Regions from separate parts of the Paenibacillus sp. OAE614 genome, predicted to be linked through region 2. Evidence: riboswitches for the same ligand, from Rfam matches in the RefSeq annotation. Region 2 holds a riboswitch; the other holds the start of a gene.
The links. Region 2 has a riboswitch for cobalamin ahead of ABIE48_RS28695 (ribonucleoside-diphosphate reductase subunit alpha). Riboswitches for the same ligand answer to the same signal wherever they lie in the genome.
Positions count from the first base shown of each region.

Region 1 (7,617 bases), 5.9 Mb from region 2:
AATGGCTGGTACGGCTGCTATGCAAGAAGGCGCTTGCGCGGGATGTGCACATCCTTTGCGGACCGGATTTTGGAGTCCGCATAAACACAAGATCAATATGGGGGATAAGAAGCGATGACGACACCATTTATGGACGGATTGCAGGATACGTACCATTCCACCGTGTGGCCGGGGCTCGTGCTGACGCGGAAAGAGCGGCATTTGCTGCTTGAGGCTCCAGAGCTGTTGGACTGCCTCGGAAGCTCCATTCACGGAGGCGGCATGAGCAGGCTGCAGCGGGTGACGAATATGTATGTGGACCGGACGTACGACTGCAGCGACCCGGTGCGCGATGCGGAGGAATGGCTCACGGCGTGGGGATACCCGCTGGAGACGACGGCGGGGCTGCTGACGGCGGTCCAGCTGCGCCATGCAGCGGTGCATGAGGAGAAGAACGAGCAGGCCGCGGTGTTCTGCTGCACGACGGCTGGCGTATCCAATGCTGCCCGTGCCGGCTCGGAGCGGCGGACGTTCGCGGCCTATACGCCGGGAACGATTAACATCATGCTGGCCATCGACGGCCAGTTGACGAAGGCGGCTATGCTGAACGCCGTCATGACGGCGGTGGAGGCCAAGGCCGCGGCGCTGGCCGACCTGGACGTGCGCGACCCGGACAATGGGCTGATCGCAACAGGGACGACGACGGACGCCGTCGTCCTCGGCGTGAGCCAAAGCGCCGCTTACGCCGGGCTGCACCGCTATGCGGGCACCGCGACTGACCTCGGCGCGATGATTGGACGCGCGGTGTACAGCACGGTGAAGGAAGGCCTGCTGGCGGCCTGGAGCGAGCGGAAATGACCGCAATATGGATCCTTGCCGCGGCTTTTATCATCGATTGGATCATCGGGGATCCGAGGTGGATTCCCCATCCGGTCATCGGCATGGGCAAGGCGATCAAAAAGGTGGAGAATGCCATTCGGGCTAGGGTCACCCGCCCGGCAGGACTCAAAAGAGCGGGGATTCTGCTCCCGGTCATCGTGGCGGGCGGCTCTCTGCTGCTGACATGGCTTGTCCTCAGGGGGCTGCATCAGGTGCATCCGTGGCTGGCCTGGGCGGTGGAGGCGGTGCTCATCGCCACGACGATCGCCGTCAAGGGCCTGAAGGACGCCGGCAAGGAAGTGCTTGTCCATCTGCGGCGCGGCGATCTGCCCGAGGCACGCAAGTCGCTCGGCATGATCGTCGGCCGGGACACGGCCCATCTGGACGAGCCGGAGATCGTCCGCGGCACGGTCGAAACGGTGGCGGAAAATATCGTCGACGCCGTCGTCTCGCCGCTGTTCTACGCCATCATCGGCGGTGCGCCGCTGGCGATGGCCTACCGGGCGGTGAACACGCTCGATTCCATGGTCGGCTACAAGAACGACAAATATTTGCATCTTGGCTGGGCGTCGGCGAGGCTGGATGACATCGCCAACTTCATTCCCGCCCGGATCACCGCGGGCATCCTGGTGCTGTCCGCCTGGCTGCTGCGTCTGGACGCCGCCAGAGCCTGGCGAACCGTGCGCCGGGACGCGCGCCGCCATCCGAGCCCGAACAGCGGCTTCCCCGAATCCGCGGTGGCGGGCGCGCTCGGCATCCGGCTCGGCGGCGAAAACGTGTACCACGGCGTCACCTCGTTCCGGGCTTACATGGGCGAGGCGCTGCGCTCGATGGAGGCGCGCGACATCACGATGACGATCCGGCTGCTTATCACGGTATCGGTCATCTTTATTGTGCTGGGCATCGCCGTGCTGTGGGCGGCAGGGGGCAGCTTATGGACCTCCTAGTGAAACAGGTAAATCTGCTGCTGGTCCGGCACGGCACGACGCGGTGGAACCGGGAGAAGCGTTACCTCGGGCATACGGATATCCCGCTGGATCCGGGCGGCAGGGACGAGCTTGCGCCGCTTGCCCGGGAGCTGGCCGGGAAGGCGTTCCGCGGCGTATACTGCAGCGACCTGGCCCGATGCCGGGAGACACTGGCGATCATCAGTCCGGCGCAAGCAGATACTGCGATGTATGACCCGCGGCTGCGGGAAATGGACTTTGGCGCCTGGGAAGGGCATACCTATGAACAGCTGCAGCACCAGTCCCTTTACCGGCAGTGGATCGATTCGCCGCAGCAGGTGACGCCGCCGGGCGGGGAGTCATGGGCGGATTTTGCCGGAAGGATCGACGGGTTTGTCGGCAGCTTGTTGAAGGACGTGGAAGGGGCATGCAGCAGACCGGCAGAGGCCCAGACCGGCGGCAGGGCGGCCCTTTCCGGATTACAAGGGATCAAGACTGGCGGGGCGGAACTTACCGGATCGCAAAGGACCGAGATTGGTGAGGCGGCACTGCCCGGATCGAAGGGGAGCGATGACAGCGAGGCAGCTCTTTCCCGATCGGAAAGATCGGGAGGCACCGGCCCCGAATCGCCGGTTCCGCCGGGAATGCTGATCGTCGCCCATGGTGGAGTTCTGCGGCAGCTCGCGGTCCGCCTCGTCCCGGGGCTGTCCTTCTGGGACGTTCACGTTCAGCCCGGGAGTTTGCTGTGGATCCGGCTGAGCTTCACTGAAGAAACCGGCAGTTGGAACGGCAAGCTGGTGAATGAAGCTTGAGAGAGGATGCGAGTGAGGTAATGGTCGTCATCGACCGGTCCGAGCTTTTCTGCACTCCGGCAATGGGAAGCGGAGAAAGGGCTCAGGCAGCCTTCATACAAGGACTTGCTCCCCAAATCGTCCGTTCCTCGGGTTTGGACATGCTTTCGGGCCCGCGTCCGGACATGCCCCCGGGCACGCGACCGGACATGCATCCCGGCAAGTGCCGGACACAAAAATTCCATTGTCACCCGCAGGCTTTTCCCCTATAATCAGGACAAAAGAAGCATGGCCAGGATAATTGAATAGGAGTGCTTATGAGGTCCCGGAAGCTGTCTGCCGTATAAGGCGAGCGTTGATCCGGGTGAAAAGGGAAGCCGGTGCAACTCCGGCACGGTCCCGCCACTGTAAACAGGTATGTCCCCAGGAAGCCACTGTTCCGCCGCTACACGGGATGGGAAGGCGGGGATGATTTTACCCAGCCTGTAAGTCAGGAGACCTGCCTCACGAGAGGAAATGACGGTCCTTCGAGGAAAGGATTACGTTTCACGTGCCCTTCATAACGCATGTTCGCCGCGGCTCAAGCAAGCATTAGCTTGACCACTTGACCTAGCAGCATGCTACAAGGCACACCGGTCCATCGCGGCGGCGCCGCGGGATGTTCCGTGCAGACGTAATCCCTGATTCTTGATCGAACAAGAGTCAGGGTTTTTTAGTTGACAAAGAATGGAGCGGCAGACGCCATACACCTGCTAATGGTGAGCAGCGGCGCTACCACTCTTGCATTTCCGTCAGGTTTATTCCGTTTTCGTATACCGGTCAGGCCTCTTTTGTGAAAATTATTCGACAGACAAAGAGGGAGAGAACGAAATCATGAACGTAACGTTGAAACGCTGGTCCACAGGCCTTGCGGCGCTGCTGCTTGCCTTATCGCTGAGCGCCTGCGGCGCCAAGAATGAAGACAGCTCCGCCTCGCAGCAGCCTGCTGCACAAACGGAGCAAAACACGGATAACAGTGCGTCGCAGACAAAGACAGACGAACTGAAAACAACCTATCCGCTGACCATTCAGGATGCGACCGGAGAGTCCTTTACTTTCAAGGAAGCGCCGAAGCATATTATCTCGGTATCTCCTGCAGAGACGGAGGCGCTCTTCGCGATTGGTCTGGACAGCGAGATCGTTGGGGTGTCCGATTATGACGATTATCCGGAAGCAGCCAAGTCCAAGGCGAAAATGGGCGGCATTACGAAACCGAACGAGGAAGCGATCATTGCGGCCCAGCCGGACATCGTATTCACGGGCATTTCGATGAGTGAGGAAGCGGTGAAGAAGCTGCGCGACCTCGGCATTCAAATTTTCAAGACCGATCCGAAGACAGTCGATGACGTCATCAAAAATATCGAAACTTACGGCCTCATCACCGATCATCAGGCGGAAGCCAAAGCGGTGGTCGACAAGATGAAGCAGGAGGAAAACGAGGTTACCGAAGCGGTCAAATCGCTGACGCCGGAGCAGAAGAAAAAGGTATACATCGAATTTTCCCCGGGCTGGACGGTTGGCAAGGGTGAGTTCATGGATGAGCTGATCACCCTGGCCGGCGGCGTGAACGTGGCGGCAGACACCGAGGGCTGGAGTGAAATCAGCGAAGAGAAAATCATCAAGGACAATCCGGACGTGATTTTGTATGCCAACAGCGTCATCGACGAGAAGACGAAGAAAAGCCTTGGCGACATCATTAAAGGCCGAAGCGGCTGGGACCAGATTACAGCCGTGAAGAACGATGCGGTCATCGGTCTTGACGACAATCTGCTGAGCCGTCCTGGCCCGCGCGTCACGCAGGGCTTGAAGGAAGTGGCGAAAGCCATTTATCCGGACCTGTTTAAATAATGAGCAAAAAGCTGGCAGGCTATGGAGGAATTGGCATCGTCCTGCTCGTCCTGACCCTGCTGATCTGTCTGGGGATCGGCTCGGTCGCGCTGCCGATCCGGGACATCGCCCTCATTCTGCTGCACCGGATTCCATGGATCGGGAGCCATATCGACCCGACGTGGAACGCATCGTTTGAGCAGATCATTGTGAAGGTTCGGCTGCCGCGGATTCTGCTGGGCATGCTGGTCGGCGCGGCTCTGGCCGTGGCCGGCTCGGGGTTTCAGGGCGTGCTGCGCAACCCACTAGCCGATCCGTTTACGCTCGGGGTTTCCTCGGGGTCGGCGGTAGGCGCGTCGTTCCTGATCTTTTTCGGGCTGCAGTATTCGTTTTTCGGCGGCTGGACGCTGCCTGCGGTCGCTTTCGTGACCGGAATGCTGACGCTGTGGATGGTCATCGCGTTGGCCAGGGAGAGCGGAAAAATTCCGACGAACAGTCTGATTCTGTCCGGCGTGGTGATGCAGTCCTTTCTCGGAGCGGTCGTATCCTTCCTTTCGGCGATGTCGAACCGGACGATCAATGAAATTATATATTGGACAATGGGCAGCCTCAGCCTGCGTGGATGGTCGTATACGGCCATCCTTTTGCCGTATTTTCTGGTGGGATTTGCGGTGGTCTGGAGCCGGGCCCGCGCGCTGAATCTATTGTCCTTAGGTGAGCGGCAGGCGGCCCATATGGGGATGAACGTGGACCGCGTGAAGCTGGGGGTGCTGCTCGTCAGCACGCTGCTCACGGCTGCCGCGGTGTCGGTTGCGGGCATTATCGGGTTCGTCGGACTCGTCATTCCGCATGTGATCCGGCTGATCACCGGTCCCGATTACCGGTTGATCGTGCCGCTGTCGGCCATCGGCGGAGCTGTCTTTATGGTCTGGGCCGACACGATCGCCCGCTCCCTGCTGGCGCCGACCGAGATTCCGCTCGGTGTGGTGACGGCCTTCGTAGGCGCTCCGTTTTTTGCCTATTTGCTGTACCGGAACAAAAAGCAGCGGAAGGGGAGATGGACATGATCGAGATCAGGGAAGCAGGGAAACAGTATGGCGGCATCACAGCTCTCTATGGCCTCAACTGGTCGGTCCAGGAAGGCGAATGGTGGGGGATTATCGGGCCGAACGGCAGCGGCAAGTCGACGCTGCTGCAGCTGGTTTCCGGCGTGGAAAAGGCCAGCAGCGGCGAGGTGCTGATTCACGGTAAACCTGCCTCTGCCTATAACCGGAAAATCCTTTCCCGCATGATGGCCGTTCTCCAGCAGGACGGCCTTCCTCCTGTTCATTATCCGGTCAGGGAAGTGCTGGAGATGGGACGATATCCATATCAGGACTGGCTCGGACGGGACGAGGGCGGCGATCCTGACGCCCTGATTGAGGGCATTATGGATAAGCTGCAGCTGCACGAACTTGCCGACCGCCCCTTGGATGAGCTGAGCGGCGGGCAGCGCCAGCGCGTCGCCCTTGGCAAAGTGATGGCGCAGGAGCCGCAGATTCTGCTGCTTGACGAGCCGACGACGTACCTGGACATCCGTTACCAGCACCAGTTCATGGAACTGGTGGCGCAGTGGCGGAAGGAAGAAGGCATCACGGTCGTCGCCGTCCTGCATGATTTGAACCTGGCGGCGCAGTTTTGTGATAAACTGCTGGTATTAAGGGACGGGCAGGCGGTCGGAATGGGAACGCCGGAAGACATGCTGACCGAGGAAACGATCCGTCTGGTGTACGGCATTGAGCCGGTCATCGTTCCCCATCCGGTCAGCGGTATTCCGCAGGTTTTGGTGACCAGGCAGCGGTAGGATTAAAGCAGCCCGGAGAACGAGTGCGGAAAGTAGGCGGGCCGTGAGTTGATCGGTTTGAAGGCAGTTTTACGAGAGAGGGAGTAGATGCAAGATGAACGAACTTTTGAAGCAGTACGTGGAGCGGATTCAGCCCCTGGATGAGCCGGCGTCGAAGGAGGCGGCAGCCCATATCGCCTACCTGACGGTGCCGCCGGGCAGCCTCGGCAAGCTGGAGTCGCTGGCAATCCGCCTGGCCGGCATAACCGGAGAGACGAAGCCGCTGTTCGAGCGCAAAGAGGTTATCATTATGGCCGCGGACCATGGGGTGTGCGAGGAAGGCGTCAGCGCCTTCCCGCAGGAAGTGACGCCGCAGATGATCCTCAATTTTCTCGCCGGAGGCGCGGCGGTCAACGTGCTGTCCCGGCAGGCCGGTGCGGACATCGTCTGCGTCGACATCGGGGTGAAGAGCGACCTTGCCCATCCGCAGCTGGTGTCCCGCAAGGTGCGGTACGGGACGGCCAATATGGCCAAGGGACCGGCGATGACCCGCGAGGAAGCTGAGCAGTCGATCCTGACCGGCATCGCCGTCGTCGGGGAAGCGGTGGCGCAAGGCGTCCGCATCTTCGTTACCGGCGAAATGGGCATCGGCAACACGACGGCCAGCTCGGCCGTCATGTGCGCTCTAACCGGCACACCGGTCAAGGAAGCGGCTGGACGCGGGACAGGCCTGACCGACGAGCGCCTGCTTCATAAGATCGGCGTCATCGAGAAGGCGCTCGTCGTTAACGCGCCGGACGCGGCCGACCCGATCGGTGTGCTCGCCAAGGTCGGCGGGCTCGAAATCGGCGGCCTGGCCGGCGTCATCCTCGGCGCGGCCGCCCATCGATGTCCCGTGGTCATCGACGGGTTTATTTCGAGCGCCGCCGCTCTGCTGGCGCGGGCAATCTGTCCGCTGGCCGCGGAATACATGATCGCGTCCCACGCCTCGCATGAGCAGGGGCACCGCCTGCTGCTGCAGGAGCTCGGGCTGGCGCCGATGCTCGATCTGGACATGCGCATCGGCGAAGGCACCGGCGGCGTGCTCGGTCTGACGCTGGTGGACGCCGCATGCCGCATCGTGCGCGAGATGGCCACCTTCGAAAGCGCCGGCATCTCCGGCGGCGAGGCGGTGACGTCCGAGTGAGCGTACTCGTAACGGGCGGCGCCCGCAGCGGCAAGAGCTCCTTTGCGGAGCGCTGGATGATGGCCCGCGCCGGGCAGGCGGTGTATGTGGCGACGGCGCAGGCCTTTGACCGGGAGATGGAGGAGCGGATCGCCCTCCATCGGCAGC
Region 1 is NZ_JBEPOD010000001.1:378,030-385,646, forward strand. Features, by position in the region: gene ABIE48_RS01960 (adenosylcobinamide amidohydrolase) at 115-837, shown strand; gene cbiB (adenosylcobinamide-phosphate synthase CbiB) at 834-1,805, shown strand; gene ABIE48_RS01970 (histidine phosphatase family protein) at 1,793-2,617, shown strand; cobalamin riboswitch at 2,900-3,117, shown strand; gene ABIE48_RS01975 (ABC transporter substrate-binding protein) at 3,470-4,483, shown strand; gene ABIE48_RS01980 (FecCD family ABC transporter permease) at 4,483-5,529, shown strand; gene ABIE48_RS01985 (ABC transporter ATP-binding protein) at 5,526-6,305, shown strand; gene cobT (nicotinate-nucleotide--dimethylbenzimidazole phosphoribosyltransferase) at 6,400-7,470, shown strand; gene cobU (bifunctional adenosylcobinamide kinase/adenosylcobinamide-phosphate guanylyltransferase) at 7,467-7,617, shown strand, end outside.
Region 1: another riboswitch for cobalamin. It lies ahead of ABIE48_RS01975 (ABC transporter substrate-binding protein); the one in region 2 lies ahead of ABIE48_RS28695 (ribonucleoside-diphosphate reductase subunit alpha).

Region 2 (7,617 bases):
GACTTTTTATTACCAACAGAATGCCTTAACAATAATTACCAACAGAATAAAGAGCACCAGGATAGCACCTACATTGCTGTGCAAACCGTATCCGTATCCTACGCCACCAACAACACCGTCGCTCATTCATATACCTCCTTTGTCAGAAGTTAATATTACAATATGTGTATTCCACTATTTGGTATGGGTAAACGCACTTAAGATTGATTTTTTTTTGAATGAAAACGCCCGCTTCGAAAGCGGGCTTTGCCTTACATCAAGGAAGTTTTATGAGCCACTATACTATATGCCCTGTATAGGAAATTGGTTCTTACATACAGGTCTTTATCATTCCTGATTCTTGTCATGAGTGGGATACCTTTGCGCTCCTCTGGATCGATCATGCTGCGCTGCTAGGACCTGCGACAGCCGTCAGGGGAAATTCCATTTTCTTTTAATTGATGGCGAAAAACACACTTTACTCAACCAAAGGGTAGAAGAATGTTAGAAGTTTAGCAAAATCAACAAAAAAAGACGCGGTCTCCGAAATCCGGAAACCCGCGTCCTGCAAGGCTTATGAAAGATGCTGGTGAAGGGAATTGAACCCCCGACCTACGCATTACGAGTGCGTTGCTCTACCCCTGAGCTACACCAGCGTGGAAAATGAAATTTTCCGTCAAACAAAAACTATTATACAACTTCTTCTCCAAAATGCAATACTTCATTGCGACTGGAATTTATTTCAACTTGTCGCGGACCGATTGCAGCTTCTGGGCGCTGGAAGAGGCTTTGTCCCGTCTGTCGTCGATTTTGACCGAAGTGGATACGCGCTGCGCGCCGGCCAGGAACGGTGCTTCGTGCAGGGCTGCTATCGCCTGCCATACATCCGGAAGAGCCCCCTCGATGATCGTGCTCATCGACGTCAGTTCGTAGCCGATCCCCTTCTGTTCCGCCAGCACCTGCTGCATTTGTGCCACATAGGAACTCAGGCTGGTCGTTGCCGTTCCGATCGGAATGACCGTTACCTCTGCAATTGCCATGGTCGTGCGCCTCCTTTATCCTTTTGCAAGCGGATCGAACTTTATTCCTAATTTTATTGTACCCGACCGCCTGCGGAATCGCAAAAGGATGGCCCGCAAAATTTTTTATTCGCGTTTTTCCTGCAAATTCCGCCCGATTTCTACCTTTTCAGCCCCCTCTAGAGGTTAATCTCCAATGGTTCACAGTAGCGCCCCGGGGGTCCATCTGGTATAATTCTCATTGCTCGTCTTTTAAGAGGAACTATGTTTACAAACACAATATATTGGGTTAAATTAGTATGAAAGCAACCAAATATAGTGGAAACAGGTGAACACGGCTCGATTTGCCAGGCGTTCATAATAGGGAAGCACGGTGTGAATCCGTCACGGTCCCGCCACTGTAACCGGAAGGCCCGAGAGCTCCGAGCTTTCGGCACGATATCGGCTAAGGCCACTGTCCGTCACGCGGACGGGAAGGCGCCGAATATCGCATTTTCGGGAGTCAGGAGACCTGCCTGTTTTGTCTCACGAAAGGCCTACGAGGAATAGGTGCGTGATGCCAGTCGATATCTATACATAGGGTGATAGATATTTTTTCCCATGCTCGTAAATAGGGCATACGGGATCTAGCGGCATTTTCGTACCTGTGCTTCAGGTTCTTCGGAAATGCCTTTTGTATGGGCAAGCACAGCAAGAGCTCCCTCTTAACAGCATCGTCCTACTTTCCGTTATACCAAATATACAAACTTTGAAAGGAGATCTGCACCATGCCGCAGCTCGTTACCAAACCGAACAACCGCCAGCTGGCTTTTGATGAAATCCGTCTCTCCGTTTATGCCGACCGAATCCTGGAGGGGCTGGAGACCCTGGACAAGGAGCGCCTCCTTCGAGGCGTGCAGAGCAAACTGCGCCGCGAGGAAGTCACCGGCGACGAAATCAGCAGCGCGTTCACGATGTCGGCGCTTGAGCTGGTCACCAAGGAGGAGCCGAACTGGAAGTTCGCCGCAGCGCGCTCGCTGCTGACCTCCCTGTACAAGAAGGCCGCTTACAACCGCCGCTACAAAGCCTATCCTGACGAGCCATATGGTGCGTTCTACCCTCTCATTACCGAGCTGGTGCAAAAAGGAATCTACCGCGAGGAGCTCCTCACCTGCTATACAAAAGAGCAAATTGAAGAATTGGGCCGCTGCATCGATTACAAATGCGACCTGCTGTTCGACTATATCGGTCTGCTGACCCTGTCCGACCGCTACCTTGCGCATGATTTCGACGGACGCGTTATGGAGCTTCCGCAGGAGCGCTACATGGTCATCGCCATGTATCTGATGCACACTGAGCCAGAGGACAAGCGCCTTGAGCTCGTGAAGGAAGCGTATTGGGCCATGAGCAACCTGTACATGACCGCCGCTACGCCTACGATGTCCAACGCCGGCAAGAAGGTCGCCGGACAGCTGTCCAGCTGCTTTATCGACACGGTGGACGACTCGTTGGAAGGGATTTTCGACTCCAATACCGACGTGGCCCGTCTCAGCAAAATGGGCGGCGGCATCGGCGTCTACCTCGGCAAAGTCCGGGCACGCGGCTCTGACATCCGCGGTCACAAGAATACCAGCTCCGGCGTTATCCCTTGGATCCGCCAGCTGAACAACACGGCGGTCAGCGTTGACCAGCTCGGCACCCGTAAAGGTGCGGTTGCCGTCTACTTGGACGTCTTCCACAAAGACATCCTGGCCTTCCTGGACCTGAAGCTGAACAATGGCGACGAGCGCATGAGAGCGCATGACGTGTTCCATGGCGTGTGCCTGCCTGACCTGTTCATGGAGGCGGTTGAAGCCCGCGGCGAGTGGAGCCTGTTCTGCCCGCATGAAGTGAAGAAAATCATGGGCTGGAAGGATGCCAATGGCCGCCCGGCGGGTCTTGAGGATTATTATGACGAAACGGTAGGTCAAGGATCGTTCCGCGAGAAGTACGCCGAAGCGGTTGCCCACCCGCTGCTTCCAAGAATTACGGTGCCTGCGATCGACATCATGAAGCGCATCATGAAATCGCAGCTGGAAACCGGCACGCCGTACATGTTCTACCGGGATACCGTCAACCGTGCGAACCCGAACCGTGCACATGGCATGATCTACTCGTCCAACCTGTGCACCGAAATTATGCAGAACCAGTCCGCCACCGTGGTGGAAAAAGAAGAACTCGTGACCAAAGACGGCCAAACCCGGATCGTCATTTCCAAGGTTCCCGGCGACTTCGTCGTCTGCAACCTGAACTCGATTCACCTGGCCCGTGCCGTTCCGGACAATGTGCTGGACCGCCTGGTGCCGATCCAGGTACGCATGCTGGATAACGTCATCGACATCAACAACATTGAAGTCCTGCAAGCCCAATATACGAACAGCCAATACCGCGCGGTTGGACTCGGCACCTTCGGCCTGCATCACCTGCTCGCCCTTGAAGGCATCCGCTGGGAGTCCGACGAGGCGGTTGAATATAACGACAATCTGTACGAAAAAATCAACTACCTGCTCGTGAAATCCAGCATGGAGCTGGCCAAGGAGAAAGGCCACTATCCGAAGTTCAAAGGCTCCGACTGGGAGAACGGCGCTTACTTCACCAGCCGCGGTTATGTCGACGGCGAGCATGAAGGCAAGTTCGTCACCACCGAGCAGTGGAAAGAGCTCCAGCAGGAAGTGCAGCAGAACGGCGTCCGCAACGCCTGGCTGTTCGCTATCGCGCCAAACGGCTCGACTTCGATCATTGCCGGCTCCACCGCCAGCATCGATCCGCTGTACGACCTTCTGTCTTACGAGGAAAAAACGACCTACAAGATCGCCAACCCGGCTCCGGACCTGTCCGAGAAGACGATCTGGTATTACAAAACGGCATTCCTGATTGACCAGCATTGGTCCATCAAGATGGCCGCGGCGCGTCAGCGCCATATCGACCAGGCTCAAAGCTTCAATCTGTACGTTCGTCCGGATATCCGGGCGACGGAATTCCTTGAGCTTCACCTTCACGCCTGGAAAGCTGGCATCAAAACGACGTACTACGTCCGCAGCCGTGCGCTGACGATTGAAGAGTGCGAGTCGTGTGCATCGTAAAAGATGTTAAAGCCTAAAACCTTTTTCGATCCCTCCCAAACCCTCCCTTCCAAGGGAGGGCCCCGAGGGCGCTGCCCTCTGGACACCCGGAATGTGGCGGATGACCGGCGGGTTGCGGATTTTCTTGATGTGAATATGTGCTGTGAGTCGCTTTCGTCCCCCTCCTGCTTTGCAGGTATGGGGGACACGCTTTTACGTTTGAGCGGTGCGTGTGGTGGTCTCCTCGATTCTCGGAGACCCCTTGCGTCGCGCGGCTTTGCTCCCTGTTTTGCTTCGCAAAATGCGGGAGCTCGCCACGCGTCCGGCTAACGGATAAGTACAACTACGAGAAACCTTTGATATGGATTACAGCATTCTGTGACGGATGTTGATATATATGAACAAGCAAAATAAAGAACAAGGAGTGAAATCGAGTATGCAAATGCAAAAGATTTTTAACACCGAAGCGCCGAACCGCTCGACCCGCATCATCGAAGGTGAATGCTCGGGCATCCTGAACTGGAACGATATCCGCATGCCCCATATGTACAAATTGTATAAGGTTCTGCTGCTGAACCACTGGATCGCCGACGAAATTCCGATGGCCAAAGACGCGCAGCAGTTCGTCAACCTCGATCCGGAGGAGCAGCGCACCTTCAAGATCAACATTTCTTTGCTCGCTGTGCTGGACTCGATGCAGACGATGTTCATCAGCGACGTAAAGCGTTATTTTACCGATTCCTCGCTGGAGGCCATCTCGGCCATCATCGGGCAGCAGGAAGTCGTGCACAACCAATCCTACTCCTACGTGCTGTCTTCGATCGTATCCGAGCAGGAGCAGAAAGAGATTTTCGAATACTGGAAGCATGATCCGGTGCTGCTCGACCGCAACCGTTTCATCTCTGAAATCTACCAGGAGTTCCGCGACGAGCAGAATCCGCAAACGTTCTTTAGAGCACTCGTGGCCGACCTGATCCTGGAAGGCATTTTCTTCTACAGCACGTTCGCCTTCTTCTACAACCTGGCCCGTGACCAGAAGATGATGGCGACCAGCCAAATGATCTCCTACATCCAGCGCGACGAGAACCAGCACTGCTATTTCTTCGGCGAAGTGTTCAAGCAGCTGCTCAAGGATTTCCCTGAGCTGAACACGAAGGAGAACATGGACTACGTCTACCGCACGATCGACCGCGCGGTAGAGCTGGAAACGAACTGGGCGCATTACACGCTCAGCGAGGTTAAAGGCATCGATCTGAATGAGCTGTCCGACTACATCAAATACATCGCCAACAAACGCCTGAAAATGATGGGGATGGAAAAAGGCTACGAAGGCGTGGATTCCAACTGCATGCCATGGATTCGTCCTTTCTCCGACGAGGCGCTCAACGCCACCAAAACGGACTTCTTCGAAGCCAAATCCCGCAACTACGGCAAGGTCGGCGACGACAACGGATTCGACGATCTGTAAGCCGCTCGCCCACAATCCTATACATTCGCAAGACCCGGGAAGTGCAGCTCCGCTGCGCTTCCCTTTTTCATTGGATCGTGTATGATGGAACAAAAGATATTAGATCCGCATGTTACCGTTTGGAAAGGAGCTGCCCGTTGCCCGTGAATAAGTCCTTAAAGGCTGTATTGTTTCTTGTCGCATCCGCGATTCTGACCCGGCTGATCCCGTTTTCCTCCTGGTTCCGCACCCTGGATACGATGATTCACGAGTTCGGTCATGCGGTCGTCACCCTGCTGCTCTCCGGAAGGGTTCTGCGCATCGAGCTCAATGCCGATCACAGCGGGACCACCTACTCCTATTTATCCTCCGGCTGGAGCTCCGTGCTCGTCTCGCTGTCGGGGTATACGATCGCTTCAATCTTCGCTGTGCTTCTGTTCTACGGGTACGCCAAACGCAAGCAGGCCGCCGGGCTGATCCTGATCACGCTGCTGGCTGCCGTCAACCTGCTCTTTTTTGTCCGGAACAGCTACGGCGTTTGGTGGCTCGTCATCTTTATGGCGCTGAACATCGTGTTTTATTTGCTGGGCAGCACCGTGCGCAATTTCTATTACCTTCTGCTCGCCTTCCTTTGCCTGGAAGAATCGGTTGTCGGGCCGCTTACCCTGGCCATCACTTCCTTGACCAATCCGCGGCAGGCCGGTGACGCGGCCAACCTGGCTCACATGACGGTGCTCCCTGCCATCGCCTGGTCGGTGCTGTTTCTGCTGTTTGCGCTTTGGTGCACCACCCAAAGCCTGACCTTGTTTTGGCGGAAGCCCGCGCGAAAGCCTGCTGCAAACACCAGCATGCGGACCGGATAAAACTTACGCGGTCTCGAATTCTCTCAACCCAAAAAAAGGCTTGTCCCACACGTATGTGGGCGCAAGCCTTTTCTGCTCTTATCGAGTGTTCGTATGAACGGGATCAGCGGCGCAGCTAGCGTCAACTGCTCCGTCTTCTGCCAAAAATCAGCGACAGAATAAACAGGATCAGGAAGACGAAGAACAGCACCTTTGCGACGCCAACGAGCGCAGAGACGATGCCGAAGAAGCCGAAAATCGCAGCTACGATGGCAATGATCAAAAACAAAATCGCGAGTCCGATCATCGTGATCACCTTTCTTTCGTTAGAATGTGGTACTTGTTTTTAACCCCGTAACGCGGATTTGAACCTTGAAAAATACCCCAGATCCGAATATAATTTGTTCATACTTAAACTGTTCAATGTTGAACAAATTGATAAACGAAAGGTTGCTTATGCCATGAATCATCAAGGTTACCAGGATCCCCAAATGAAGCTGGCCGCTGAAGTCGTTCAATCCTTTACCGGCATTCAAAGGCGCCTCCTGGAGTTTACGCGCAGCAATGCGGAGAGCCTTGGACTGAATGTACTGCAGCTCGGCATCCTGAACACGCTGTATGCCGCGCCCGGCTTGACGCTAAAGGAATTAACCGTGCGTCTTTCCTCACCCAAAAGCAGCATCAGCTTACAAGTGGAAGGTCTCGTTCAAGCAGGGCTGGTGGACCGCGTCATCTCCGAGACAGACCGCAGGGAAGTCAAACTGAGCCTGACCGCGGAGGGTCGGCAGCGCTCCCTTCAGTCAGCGGCCAACCCCCGCTCCTACCTAGCCATGGGGTATGCCCTCGAGCAGTTACCCGCTTCAGATGCTGAAAGCCTGCTCCGCATTCACCAAAGCATACAGAAGCTTCTGGAGGAGTATGCATCCAGGTAAGGGATGTACGTATATTGTGCTTTTCATTGGTTTACGCTATACTAAACCGCAAAGAACTGAACAGTGACATTACGCCGATGAACAGCATCCAACTGTGAGGCGTTTTCGACCGGAGCGGATGGCGATTCCCGCATGTACGCAGCATGACGGTGCAGCGGTTGCACCATTCCCTCTCTAAGTTAACCGGCCTCCGTCCGTTATCGCGGAACCAAGCGGATCGGCACTGCCTTCGGGCAGGCCGGTCAAATTGGGTGGCACCGCGAGCAAGCGCTCCTCGTCCCAAGGGATGAGGGCGCTTTTTGTATTTTTACAGGACAG
Region 2 is NZ_JBEPOD010000001.1:6,246,516-6,254,132, forward strand. Features, by position in the region: gene ABIE48_RS28680 (YjcZ family sporulation protein) at 10-126, opposite strand; tRNA gene ABIE48_RS28685 (tRNA-Thr) at 564-635, opposite strand; gene ABIE48_RS28690 (MTH1187 family thiamine-binding protein) at 717-1,019, opposite strand; cobalamin riboswitch at 1,308-1,531, shown strand; gene ABIE48_RS28695 (ribonucleoside-diphosphate reductase subunit alpha) at 1,766-4,099, shown strand; gene ABIE48_RS28700 (ribonucleotide-diphosphate reductase subunit beta) at 4,515-5,546, shown strand; gene ABIE48_RS28705 (M50 family metallopeptidase) at 5,690-6,388, shown strand; gene ABIE48_RS28710 (DUF1328 domain-containing protein) at 6,510-6,674, opposite strand; gene ABIE48_RS28715 (MarR family winged helix-turn-helix transcriptional regulator) at 6,829-7,299, shown strand; gene ABIE48_RS28720 (hypothetical protein) at 7,474-7,617, opposite strand, start outside.